DNA from 2 places in the Rosenbergiella sp. YN46 genome. Region 2 is predicted to be linked to the other one. Evidence: predicted binding sites of a transcription regulator. Region 2 holds the regulator's gene; the other holds the start of a gene.
The links. Region 2 encodes PurR, which represses purine synthesis genes. Its sites were predicted from a motif close to CANGCAAACGTTTGCNTG; they were not measured.

Region 1: cecR (transcriptional regulator CecR) is a predicted target of PurR. The motif match lies at 1,964-1,981, and genes of this name have one in related genera.

What each region holds. Positions count from the first base shown of each region.
Region 1 is NZ_JAZHEE010000001.1:295,800-301,591, forward strand. It holds gene dinG (ATP-dependent DNA helicase DinG) at 1-514, opposite strand, end outside; gene rhlE (ATP-dependent RNA helicase RhlE) at 585-1,940, opposite strand; gene cecR (transcriptional regulator CecR) at 2,200-2,892, shown strand; gene hlyD (secretion protein HlyD) at 2,882-3,895, shown strand; gene V3W49_RS01390 (ATP-binding cassette domain-containing protein) at 3,882-5,627, shown strand; gene V3W49_RS01395 (ABC transporter permease) at 5,617-5,792, shown strand, end outside.
Region 2 is NZ_JAZHEE010000021.1:23,712-29,503, forward strand. It holds gene V3W49_RS14820 (MFS transporter) at 1-160, opposite strand, end outside; gene cydH (cytochrome bd-I oxidase subunit CydH) at 352-441, opposite strand; gene purR (HTH-type transcriptional repressor PurR) at 741-1,766, shown strand; gene punR (DNA-binding transcriptional activator PunR) at 1,782-2,693, opposite strand; gene punC (purine nucleoside transporter PunC) at 2,813-4,003, shown strand; gene cfa (cyclopropane fatty acyl phospholipid synthase) at 4,315-5,463, shown strand; gene V3W49_RS14850 (riboflavin synthase subunit alpha) at 5,510-5,792, opposite strand, start outside.

The DNA of each region.
Region 1 (5,792 bases), on a different contig from region 2:
CCCCGTCCCAGCTGTAGCTGTCCAGGGTTTGCTTCAGATCGACACACAGCTTGCGCTCTTCCTTGCTGGTGGCGGTCAGGGCGTCGTCAAGCATCGCCAGCAAATCGCCCTGCTGCTGCGGTTCATCACTGGCCAGCATGGCAAGATTGCGCGGACAAACGTAGCGCCCGCGCCCGAAGGCGGCGGTAAACTTTAAACCGGGGATGATTTTGGCAAGCAAAGGCAGGTCTTTACTGAAGATCTGATCCTGCAGCGCCACATTGGCGGTGCTGATCACCAGGGTTTTCTGCTCGGCGCGGGCCAGCGCGATGCCGGGAATCAGGTAGGAGAGCGTCTTGCCGACGCCGGTCGGCGCTTCAATGGCGAGATGGCGCCCCTCTTCATCCGCCAGGGTTTTCGCCACTTCGGCGATCATCTGACGCTGAGGAGCGCGGGGAATAAAGTCCGGAATTTGCTGAGAAAGCGCCTTGTACCAGGCGCTGATTTGCGCCTTATGCGCCGCGGACAATGCCATGGGAGAACCGTTTTACTGCGAAAAACCGCCACTATTCTCCCATGTTTAAGGCATGGGGTACAGAAAGACCTTAGCGGTTACCTTCGCCGCCGCCCTGACCACCGCGACGACGTCGGCGACCGGAACCTTCACCGGCAGGCTTAGGCGCCTGGCCGCTTTCGGCGCGCTTACGCGGCTGACCCTGCCCGCGCCCACCGCCAGCATTTCCCCGACCACCGCCATTGCCGCGGCCACCTCCGTTACCACGCCCCTGACGCCCATTCTGAATCGGCTCTGCCTTAATAGAGGGGTCCGGCTCGAAACCCGGCTCGGCGATACGCGGAATTTCGCGCTTCAGCAGGCGTTCAATATCGCGCAGCAGTTTATGCTCATCCACGCAGACCAGCGACAGCGCTTCACCGGTGGCGGCGGCACGACCGGTACGGCCAATACGGTGCACGTAATCTTCCGGCACGTTGGGCAGCTCATAGTTGACCACGTGCGGCAGCTCTTCAATATCCAGACCGCGTGCGGCGATATCGGTCGCCACCAGCACCCGAATATCGCCCGACTTAAAGTTGGCCAGCGCCCGGGTACGCGCGCCCTGGCTCTTATTGCCGTGAATGGCGGCAGCGGTGATGCCGTCTTTATTCAGCTGTTCCGCCAGATGGTTGGCGCCGTGCTTGGTGCGGGTAAAGACCAGCACCTGGCGCCAGTCGCCCTTGCCAATCAGCAGCGACAGCAGTTCACGCTTGCGCTTTTTATCCACAAAGTGAACGTGCTGGGTCACCTGCTCCGAGGCAGTATTACGGCGCGCCACTTCCACCTCTTCCGGGTTATGCAGCAGTTTTTCCGCCAGCCCCTTGATCTCGTCAGAAAAAGTCGCGGAAAACAGCAGATTCTGGCGGCGCGGCGGCAGTTTTGCCAGCACCCGACGGATATCGTGGATAAAGCCCATATCCAGCATGCGGTCGGCTTCGTCCAGTACCAGAATTTCCACCTGATCCAGCTTCACCGCGTTCTGATGTTCCAGATCGAGCAAACGGCCCGGCGTCGCCACCAGTACGTCAACCCCGCCGCGCAGCTTCATCATCTGCGGGTTGATGCTCACGCCGCCAAACACCACCAGCGAACGGATATTCAGGTATTTGCTGTAGTCGCGCACGTTTTCGCCGATCTGCGCGGCCAGTTCGCGGGTTGGGGTCAGAATCAGGGCGCGCACCGGACGGCGCCCTTTGCTGTGCGGCTCGCGCTGCGTCAACAGCTCCAGCAGCGGCAGCGTAAAGCCGGCGGTTTTACCGGTGCCCGTCTGGGCGCTGGCCATCAGATCGCGACCGCTGAGCACCACGGGGATCGCCTGGCGCTGGATAGGGGTGGGTTCGCGATAGCCCTGTTCGGCAACGGCGCGCAGAATATCGGGGCTCAGCCCAAGAGAATCAAAAGACATAACTACTCCAGACCCGCCCTGACCGGGCAACCGGTGTCGTTTCCAGGGGGAGTGTGCAAGCCGGGAACCGGCCGGTTACTCAAAGGCACAAACCACAGTGCCGTTACAGGGGGCGGAGTGTATCAGTTTTTGCGACCTGGCGCATAAATTCTCCACAGGCGGAAACATTAGCAGAACCAATTGACGTTTCTGGACACAATGGCAAAACCTGCTTACTCTTAATCAATCGATTGATTAACTTTTCAGGAACTCCTGCCTGATGAGCAACCGAACCACACCCCCTACCGCCAGAGGGGAGCAGGCCAGACAGCAACTCATCCACGCCGCCATCGCCCAGTTTGGCGAATACGGCCTGCATGCCACCACCCGCGATATCGCTGCCCAGGCGCAGCAGAATATCGCCGCCATTACCTATTACTTCGGATCAAAAGAGGCGCTTTATCTGGCCTGCGCGCACTGGATTGCCGATTTTATAGAGAATAACTTCCAGCAGCATGCCGCCACCGCCGAAAAGCTGCTGAAAAGCGGTGCTGAACGACAAGCCGTGCGCCAGCTTATCGTTGAAGCCAGCCGTCACCTTATCACCCTGCTCACCGCCGATGAAACGCTGAATATCAGCAAGTTTATCTCCCGCGAGCAGTTGGCCCCAACCGAGGCTTATCAGTTAATTCACCAACGGGTGACCGCGCCGATGCATGAACTTCTTACCCGTTTGATCGCCCGCTACTGCGGGCGCGACCCCGGAGATACCGAAACCATTCTCCATACCCATGCCCTGCTGGGGGAGATACTCGCCTTCCGGTTAGGGCGCGAAACCATACTGCTGCGCGCCGGTTGGCAGCACTTCGATGCGGCGGGGGTTCAGCAAATTATTTGGGTGGTAACCCAACATATCGATCTCATTCTACAGGGACTTTCCGTCCAGCGAGGAGCCGACGAAAATGAAAAGTAGCAAGTCTGTTGTGGCGGCGCTGATCGTTGTGGCGCTGCTGGCCGCCACCCTCGGCGGCTGGTGGTGGTATCGCAGCCAGCATAACCAGCCCCTGACGCTATATGGCAACGTGGATATCCGCACGGTGAATATCAGCTTCCGGGTTGGAGGGCGTCTGGCGACCCTTAACGTGGATGAAGGGGATACCATTAAGCGCGGCGACGTGCTGGGCGAACTGGATAAAGCGCCTCTGGATAACGCCCTGCGACAATCACAGGCCAACGTCGCCGCCGCCCAGGCCAAATACTCTCTGATGATGGCCGGCTACCGCAGCGAAGAGATAGCTCAGGCCGCCGCCGCCGAACGTCAGGCGCGCGCCTCCTGGGAATATGCGGACAAGTTTTATCAGCGTCAGCTTGGGCTGTGGAACAGTCGCTCCGTCTCCGCCGACGCGTTGTCCAACGCCCGTTCATCGCGCGATCAGGCCGCGGCCAACCTGAAAGCGGCCCGCGATAAGCTGGCCCAGTACCAGACCGGGAACCGACCGCAGGAAATCGCCGAGGCCAAAGCCAGTCTGGAACAGGCCCAGGCCGCACTGGCCCAGGCGCAACTGGATCTTCAGGACGCCACGCTTATCGCCCCTTCCGACGGCACCCTGCTGACCCGCTCCATAGAGCCAGGCACCATGCTCAGCGCCGGCAGCAACGTTCTGACGCTGTCGCTGACCCGCCCGGTCTGGATCCGCGCTTATATCGATGAGCCAAACCTTAACCAGGCCCGGCCGGGTCGTGAGGTACTGATTTACACGGATGGCCGCCCGAACACTCCCTGGCACGGGAAGATAGGCTTTGTCTCGCCGACCGCCGAATTCACGCCTAAAAGCGTCGAAACGCCGGATCTGCGTACCGACCTGGTCTATCGCCTGCGCATTATCGTAACCGACCCGGACGATACCCTGCGCCAGGGAATGCCGGTTACCCTGCGCTTTAGCGACGCGAAGGCAAGCAGCGATGAGCCACGCTGAACGCGCCATTGAACTACGCGGGGTGGTCAAACGCTTCCCCGATATGGAAAAACCGGCGGTCGCCAGCCTGACGGTAACGCTTAACGCTGGCGGCGTTATTGGCCTGGCAGGGCCGGACGGCGCCGGTAAAACCACGCTGATGCGCATGCTGGCGGGCCTGCTGCGCCCCAGCGAGGGCGAAGTCCGGGTGGCCGAACTCGATCCCATCCAGGATTCCGGCGAGCTTCACTCGCTGTTGGGCTATATGCCCCAGAAGTTCGGTCTTTATGAAGATTTAACGGTCCAGGAAAACCTGAATCTGTATGCCGACCTGCGCAGCGTGACCGGCGAACAGCGCCGCCAGACCTTCGAAAAGCTGCTGGCCTTTACCGCCCTCGCCCCTTTCACCGGGCGGCTGGCGGGCAAGCTTTCCGGTGGAATGAAGCAGAAGCTCGGGCTGGCCTGCACCCTGGTGGGTCAGCCTCAGGTACTGCTGCTGGATGAGCCGGGCGTCGGCGTCGATCCCATCTCGCGCCGCGAGCTGTGGCAGATGGTGCACACGCTATCAAACGAAGGCATGCTGATTCTGTGGAGCACCTCTTATCTGGACGAAGCCGAGCAGTGCCGCACTATCCTGTTGATGAACGAAGGGGAAATACTCTACCAGGGCGAACCAAAAGCGCTGACCCGCCAGATGACCGGACGCAGTTGGCTGATGACCAGCCCCCGTCTCAACAGCCGTCAGCTGTTACAGCAAGCGCTGCGCCAGCCGACGGTCAGCGACGGCGTCATCCAGGGAAAATCGGTGCGGGTGATTCTGAAAAAAGAGGCTCAGATCGACCACCTGAGCCGGGCGCTGGCGCTGCCGCCCGAACGCATCGAAGAGACGGCGCCGCGCTTTGAGGATGCCTTTATCGATTTACTGGGCGGCACCAGCGCCGTCGAATCGCCGCTGGGCGCCATTCTGCACGATGTGGAAGGCAAGCCAGGCGAAACGGTGATCGAAGCGCGCCAGCTGACCAAAAAATTCGGCGACTTCGCGGCCACCGATAGTGTCGACTTCAAAGTGACCCGCGGCGAGATATTCGGGCTGCTCGGCCCCAACGGCGCGGGTAAATCCACCACCTTCAAGATGATGTGCGGCCTGCTGACGCCCACCTCGGGTCAGGCGCTGGTGCTGGATATGGATCTGAAGACCAATTCCGGCCAGGCGCGCCAGCACCTGGGTTATATGGCCCAGAAGTTTTCGCTGTACGGCAACCTGACGGTTAATCAGAACCTGCGCTTTTTCTCCGGTATCTACGGCCTGAAGGGGAAACGCCAGCAAGAGCGCATTGAGCGGATGAGCACGGCTTTTAACCTGACGCCCATCGCCCGCCAGAGCACCGATTCTCTGCCGCTGGGCTTTAAGCAGCGCCTGGCGCTGGCCTGCTCGCTGATGCACGAGCCGGATATTCTGTTCCTTGACGAACCCACCTCCGGCGTCGACCCCCTCACCCGCCGCGAATTCTGGTTGCATATCAACAGCATGGTAGAGCGCGGCGTGACCGTTATGGTGACCACCCACTTTATGGACGAGGCGGAATATTGCGACCGTATCGGGCTGGTGTACCACGGCAAAATCATCGCCAGCGGTACGCCGGACGACCTGAAACAACAGGCCGCAGACGCCGAACATCCGGATCCCACCATGGAGCAGGCCTTTATCGCCCTGATTCACCAGTGGGACAAGGAGTACAGCCATGGCCAATAATCAACGTTTCTCGGGGCGTCGGGTGCGCGCCCTGTGTCTGAAAGAGACCCGCCAGATTCTGCGCGATCCCAGTAGCTGGCTGATTGCGGTGGTCATTCCCCTGCTGCTGCTGTTTATCTTCGGCTACGGCATTAACCTGGATTCCAGCCAGTTACGGGTCGGGGT
Region 2 (5,792 bases):
TTACGCCAATTGCGTAAGCGCTAATCAGCATACCGGCCACGGGAATGGAAACCCCTACGCCATCGGCGATCACCGGTAATAAGCCCATAGGGGAAAATTCTGTTGTTCCTATACCAAATGCCCCGATGGCCAGCGCCAGTAAGGGGAAATTGACTTTCATTGTTATTTCTCCGGTAAATTCGGGAGACAGCTTCCGCAAGGGCGGAACTCACTGCTTCCGGATATCGTCAGGCGGAGAATAATGACAGTCTGAAGGGAAAAGTTAAAGTCGTGTTAAAAGCAAAAGGCTGTTGCGCAAATGGCAATAATAGAAAGGCCCGGATACGCAACAGGGCGCATCCGGGCCGGAGATTAATGCAGTACGGCGGTCAGGGCGCCGCCAACAATCACGCCAAGGGCGATAATGGTGGTGATCAGCGAGTATTTCAGATCGGTACTCATGCGTTTCTCCTGCTCCTTTTCCATATTTAGTGTAAGGACTGATTCATTTTCCCACAAACGGCTCTGAAAATCCTGCATCAAGTGGCTTTATATGCAGATTTCCTCTTCCACTTTTGGCGAAGATAGGACAAAATCCCCGGCTAACTTGTTTATGCGCCGTCCGGTTATGCCCTCCTCCCGTTTAATGTCGCCTCCCCGACATACCCGCAGCCCGAAAAGTTGCGCCCCGGGATAAGTCCAGGCAAACGATTAACCGGCCGGTATTCAGGAACCCAGGAAATGGCCGGGAGTGACGACTGATGGCAACAATTAAAGATGTGGCAAAGCGGGCAAACGTCTCCACCACGACGGTGTCACATGTCATTAATAAAACCCGCTTTGTCGCGGAAGAGACCCGTAATGCGGTATGGGCCGCCATCAAAGAGCTACATTACTCACCCAGCGCCGTAGCCCGCAGCCTGAAAGTGAATAACACCAGGACCATCGGGCTGTTGGCCACCAGCAGTGAAGCCCCCTACTTTGCGGAAATTATCGAGGCCATAGAGAAAAACTGTTTTGATACGGGCTACACCCTGGTACTGGGCAACGCCTGGAACAACCAGGAAAAGCAACGCGCCTACCTGTCGATGATGGCCCAGAAGCGCGTTGACGGCCTGCTGGTGATGTGTTCGGAATATCCGGAGCCGCTGCTGGAGATGCTCGAAGAGTACCGCCACATTCCGATGGTGGTGATGGACTGGGGCGAAGCGAAAGCCGATTTCACCGACTCGGTGATCGACAATGCCTTCGAAGGGGGTTACATGGCGGGACGCTATCTGATTGAACGCGGCCATCGCGATATCGGCGCGATCCCCGGCTCGCCGCACCGCAATACTGGCGCTGGCCGTCTGGCAGGCTTTAAAAAGGCGCTGGAAGAAGCGCGCATCAGACTGAACGAAAAATGGGTGGTTCAGGGCGACTTCGAGCCGGAATCCGGCTACCGCGCCATGCAGCAGATTCTGTCCGCGCCGCAGCGCCCCACGGCGGTATTCTGCGGCGGCGATGTAATGGCGATGGGCGCCCTGTGCGCCGCCGACGAAATGGGCCTGCGGGTTCCTCAGGATATTTCGATTATCGGTTATGACAATGTGCGCAACTCCCGTTACTTCACACCAGCGCTGACCACCATCCACCAGCCCAAGGATTCTCTGGGAGAAACGGCTTTTAATATGCTTATCGACCGTATCGTCAATAAGCGCGAGCAGTCCCGCACTCTGGAAGTTCACCCACGCCTGATTGAACGCCGCTCGGTGGCCGATGGCCCGTTCCGCGACTATCGGCGCTAACGCCAGGGAGCCCGCTCAGTCGGGCTCCTTCAGCCATTCCGCATTCAGCGTTTCGCTATCCCCCAGATAATCCAGCAGCCAGACCAGCACCGGCGACGCTTCATTCTGACGCCAGCTCAGACAGCAGGCGGCATCCGGAAAACGGTTTTCCAGGGTCAGCGCCGTCCAGCGACCACTTTTTATCCGAGGTTGCGCAATATGGGCCGGCACCATACCGACACACAACCCGGCATCCAGACACTCTTTTGCACTCTCCCAGTCCGGTACCACCATGCGGCGCTGGTTATCCAGTAGCCAGGTGGTACGCTTAGGCAGCGAACGCGAAGTATCCTCCAGCACCAGCGAAGGCCAGCGCCGCAGCCGTTCGTCATCCAGCGGTCCCCTCTCTTCTGCCAGCGGATGACTGGCCGCCACCACGCAATGCCAGCGCAGCATCCCCATATCCCGAAACGCGTAACGCCCCCCAACAGGCACCGCCCGGGTAGCGCCGATCGCCAGCTCCACGCGCCCGTCTTCCAGCGCATCCCACACGCCGTTAAACACTTCACGGGAAACCAGCAGCTCCACATCGGGAAAATGGCGATAGAAATCCAGCACCAGCTGGCGGATACGCGCCGGTTTGACGATGTTATCCACGGCGATGGAAAACTGACCGCGCCAGCCGTTGGCTATCTGCTGACAGCGCTGGCGAGTGGCGAGCATTTTTTTGATAACTTCTCGCCCCTCGCGCAGAAAAAAGGCCCCGGCCTCCGTCAGTTCAACATCGCGGTGGCGGCGCACGAACAGCGGTACCGCCAGCCATGTCTCTAACTGACGCACGGTATAGCTGACCGCCGAAGGCACCCGATGCAGCTCCTGAGCCGCCGAACTAAAGCTGCCGTTACGAGCAACGGCATCTACCACTTCCAGTGAGTATTCTGACCACATATCTGCCTGCAAAAAATTTGAATGCAACAGGCAAATATTAGCGTTTCACAAGCGATAGCGCACTCCTTACACTGCACCCATTGTTTGTGTATCACCAGAAAAAGCGTTAGAGAAAAATCATGCGATCTGGAAAAGGATTTATGGCCTGGCTGGCCGGGCTGAGCGTTATCGGCTTTCTGGCCACCGATATGTACCTGCCGGCATTTTCCGCCATGCAGCACAGTCTGAACGCCGCGCCTGGCGCGATAAGCGCCAGCCTGAGCCTGTTTCTGGCCGGTTTCGCCCTGGCCCAGTTGGTCTGGGGGCCGCTGTCGGATCGCTTCGGCCGCCGCCCGATACTGCTGGCAGGGCTGACGCTGTTCGCTCTCGGCTGTCTGGGAATGCTGTGGGTGAAGAGCGCGGCGCTGATGCTGACGCTGCGCTTTATTCAGGCGGTTGGCGTCTGTGCCGCCACCGTCAGCTGGCAGGCGCTGGTGGCCGACCGCTATCCGGGGCCCCAGGCAAAACGGGTTTTCGCCACTATTATGCCGCTGGTGGCGCTTTCCCCGGCTCTGGCGCCGCTACTGGGCAGCTGGCTGCTGGTGCACTTCGAATGGCAGGCTATCTTCCTTGCGCTGTTTATCATCACTCTGCTGCTGATGGCTCCCGCCCTGCGTCTGCCTCCGCATTTTCCTGCGCCATCTGAGGGCACACAGGCACCGAAAACCGGGTTTGTGACGCTGCTGCGCAGTCGCGGCTACCGCGGCAACGTGCTGATTTACGCGGCCTGTTCCGCCAGTTTCTTCGCCTGGCTTACCGGCTCGCCGTTTCTGCTGCGCGATCTGGGCTACGGCCCCGGCGCCACCGGGCTGAGCTACGTGCCCCAGACTATCGCTTTTCTGGCAGGCGGCTACGGCTGTCGCAGCGCGCTATCCCGCTGGAGCGGCGAGCAACTGTTACCGTGGCTGCTGAGTCTCTTTGCGCTGAGCGTACTGGCGACCTGGGGCGTAGCGCTTTCCGGCCATGCGACCCTGACGCTGCTGCTAATCCCCTTCTGCATAATGGCGCTGGCTAACGGCGCAATCTACCCCATCGTCGTTTCCGCGGCCCTGCTGCCATTTCCGGGCGATGCCGGACGTGCCGCCGCGTTGCAGAATACGCTGCAGCTCGGGCTTTGTTTTCTGGCCAGTTTGCTGGTTTCATGGGGAGTGGAACAGCCGCTGATTACCACCACCGGCGTAATGGTTGCTACCGTAGTACTGGCGCTACTGGGCTACCTGATGCAGCGCGCACCGCAGCAACAGTGGCGCCCATCACGCCAGGGAAAATAACGGGATAAATAATGCTATTCCCATCTAATTAGGGCACTAACAATTTTTATTGAATCACTTTTATCAGAGGCATATACTGAAAACAGCTCTGGATATATATCATAAATATTAGGTAGTAACGGGAGCGCCCTGCTCCCGTTTTCTGTTATTTGAGGGTCTTACAAGGAAGACTTCTCCTTCTTTATTCACGTCGGTAATCGGACGCTCGGATTTTCCGTGAGAATTCTCACAAGGCCAAAATAGCGACTACGCTTTTTCTGATAGCGTAAAAGCTGTAATGGACCCGATCGCAATCAGGTGATGGAGAAACTATGAGTTCATCGTGTATAGAAGAAACCAGCGTCACTGACAGCGAGTGGTATCGCATCGCCAGTGAGATGCTCGGACGGGCCAGCATCAATATAAATGGCACCGCACCGGGCGATATTCAGGTTAAGAATCCCAACTTCTTCAAGCGTGTATTACAGGAAGGTTCGCTGGGGCTGGGCGAAAGTTACATGGACGGCTGGTGGGAATGCGACAGGCTCGATATCTTTTTTACCAAAGTTCTGCGCGCTGGCCTGGAAAATCAACTGCCGCACCACCTTAAGGATACGTTGCGCATCGCCGCCGCCCGTCTGGTCAACCTGCAAAGCAAGAAGCGGGCGTGGATCGTCGGCAAAGAGCATTACGACCTCGGTAACGACCTGTTTAGCCGAATGCTGGATCCCTGGATGCAGTACTCCTGCGGCTACTGGAAAGAGGCTGACAACCTGGTGGATGCCCAACAGGCCAAGCTGAAGATGATCTGCGAAAAGCTACAGCTCGCTCCCGGCATGAAACTGCTGGATATCGGCTGCGGCTGGGGTGGCCTGTCTGAATTCGCCGCCCGTCATTACGGCGTCTCTGTGACCGGGGTAACGATCTCCGCCGAACAGCAAAAGATGGCTCAGGCCCGCTGTGAAGGGCTGGATGTCACCATTCTGCTCCAGGATTATCGCGATCTCGACCAGGGTTTCGACCGCATTGTCTCAGTGGGCATGTTCGAACACGTCGGGCCGAAGAACTACGATACTTACTTTTCAGTGGTCGATCGCAATCTGAAGCCGGATGGTCTGTTTCTGCTGCATACTATCGGCTCCAACAAAACCGACCATAACGTCGATCCCTGGATCAATAAATACATCTTCCCCAACGGTTGCCTGCCATCGGTTCGGCATATCGCCGAAGCGAGCGAAGGTCGACTGGTCATGGAAGACTGGCACAATTTCGGGGCCGACTACGATAAGACGCTGATGGCCTGGTTCGAGCGATTCCAGGCGGCCTGGCCGGAGATCGCCAGCAACTACAGTGAACGCTTTAAGAGAATGTTCAGCTATTACCTGAACGCCTGCGCCGGCGCCTTCCGCGCCCGCGACATTCAGCTATGGCAGGTAATGTTCAGCCGAGGCATTGAAAACGGCCTGCGAGTCCCCCGCTAAAAAAAGCCCCCGGCAATAGCCGGGGGCTTTTTTATCTACGGCAGAATCAGGCCTGTTGCGCCGGCTCTGCGGCATTTTCGATGGCTGCTTCGCGGGTCGCCATAACCCGCTCGACGGTATCGATAATGGCCTGGGTTTGCGGGTCGATTTCAATATTAATGCTGTCGCCCAGCTTTTTCTCCCCCAGGGTGGTGCGCTGCAGGGTTTCCGGAATCAGGTGCACGCAAAAACGGCTGCTGGTCACTTCGCCAACCGTCAGACTGATACCATCAATGCCAATGAACCCCTTATGCAGAATATATTTCATCAGGGTGCGATCCAGGGGTTTG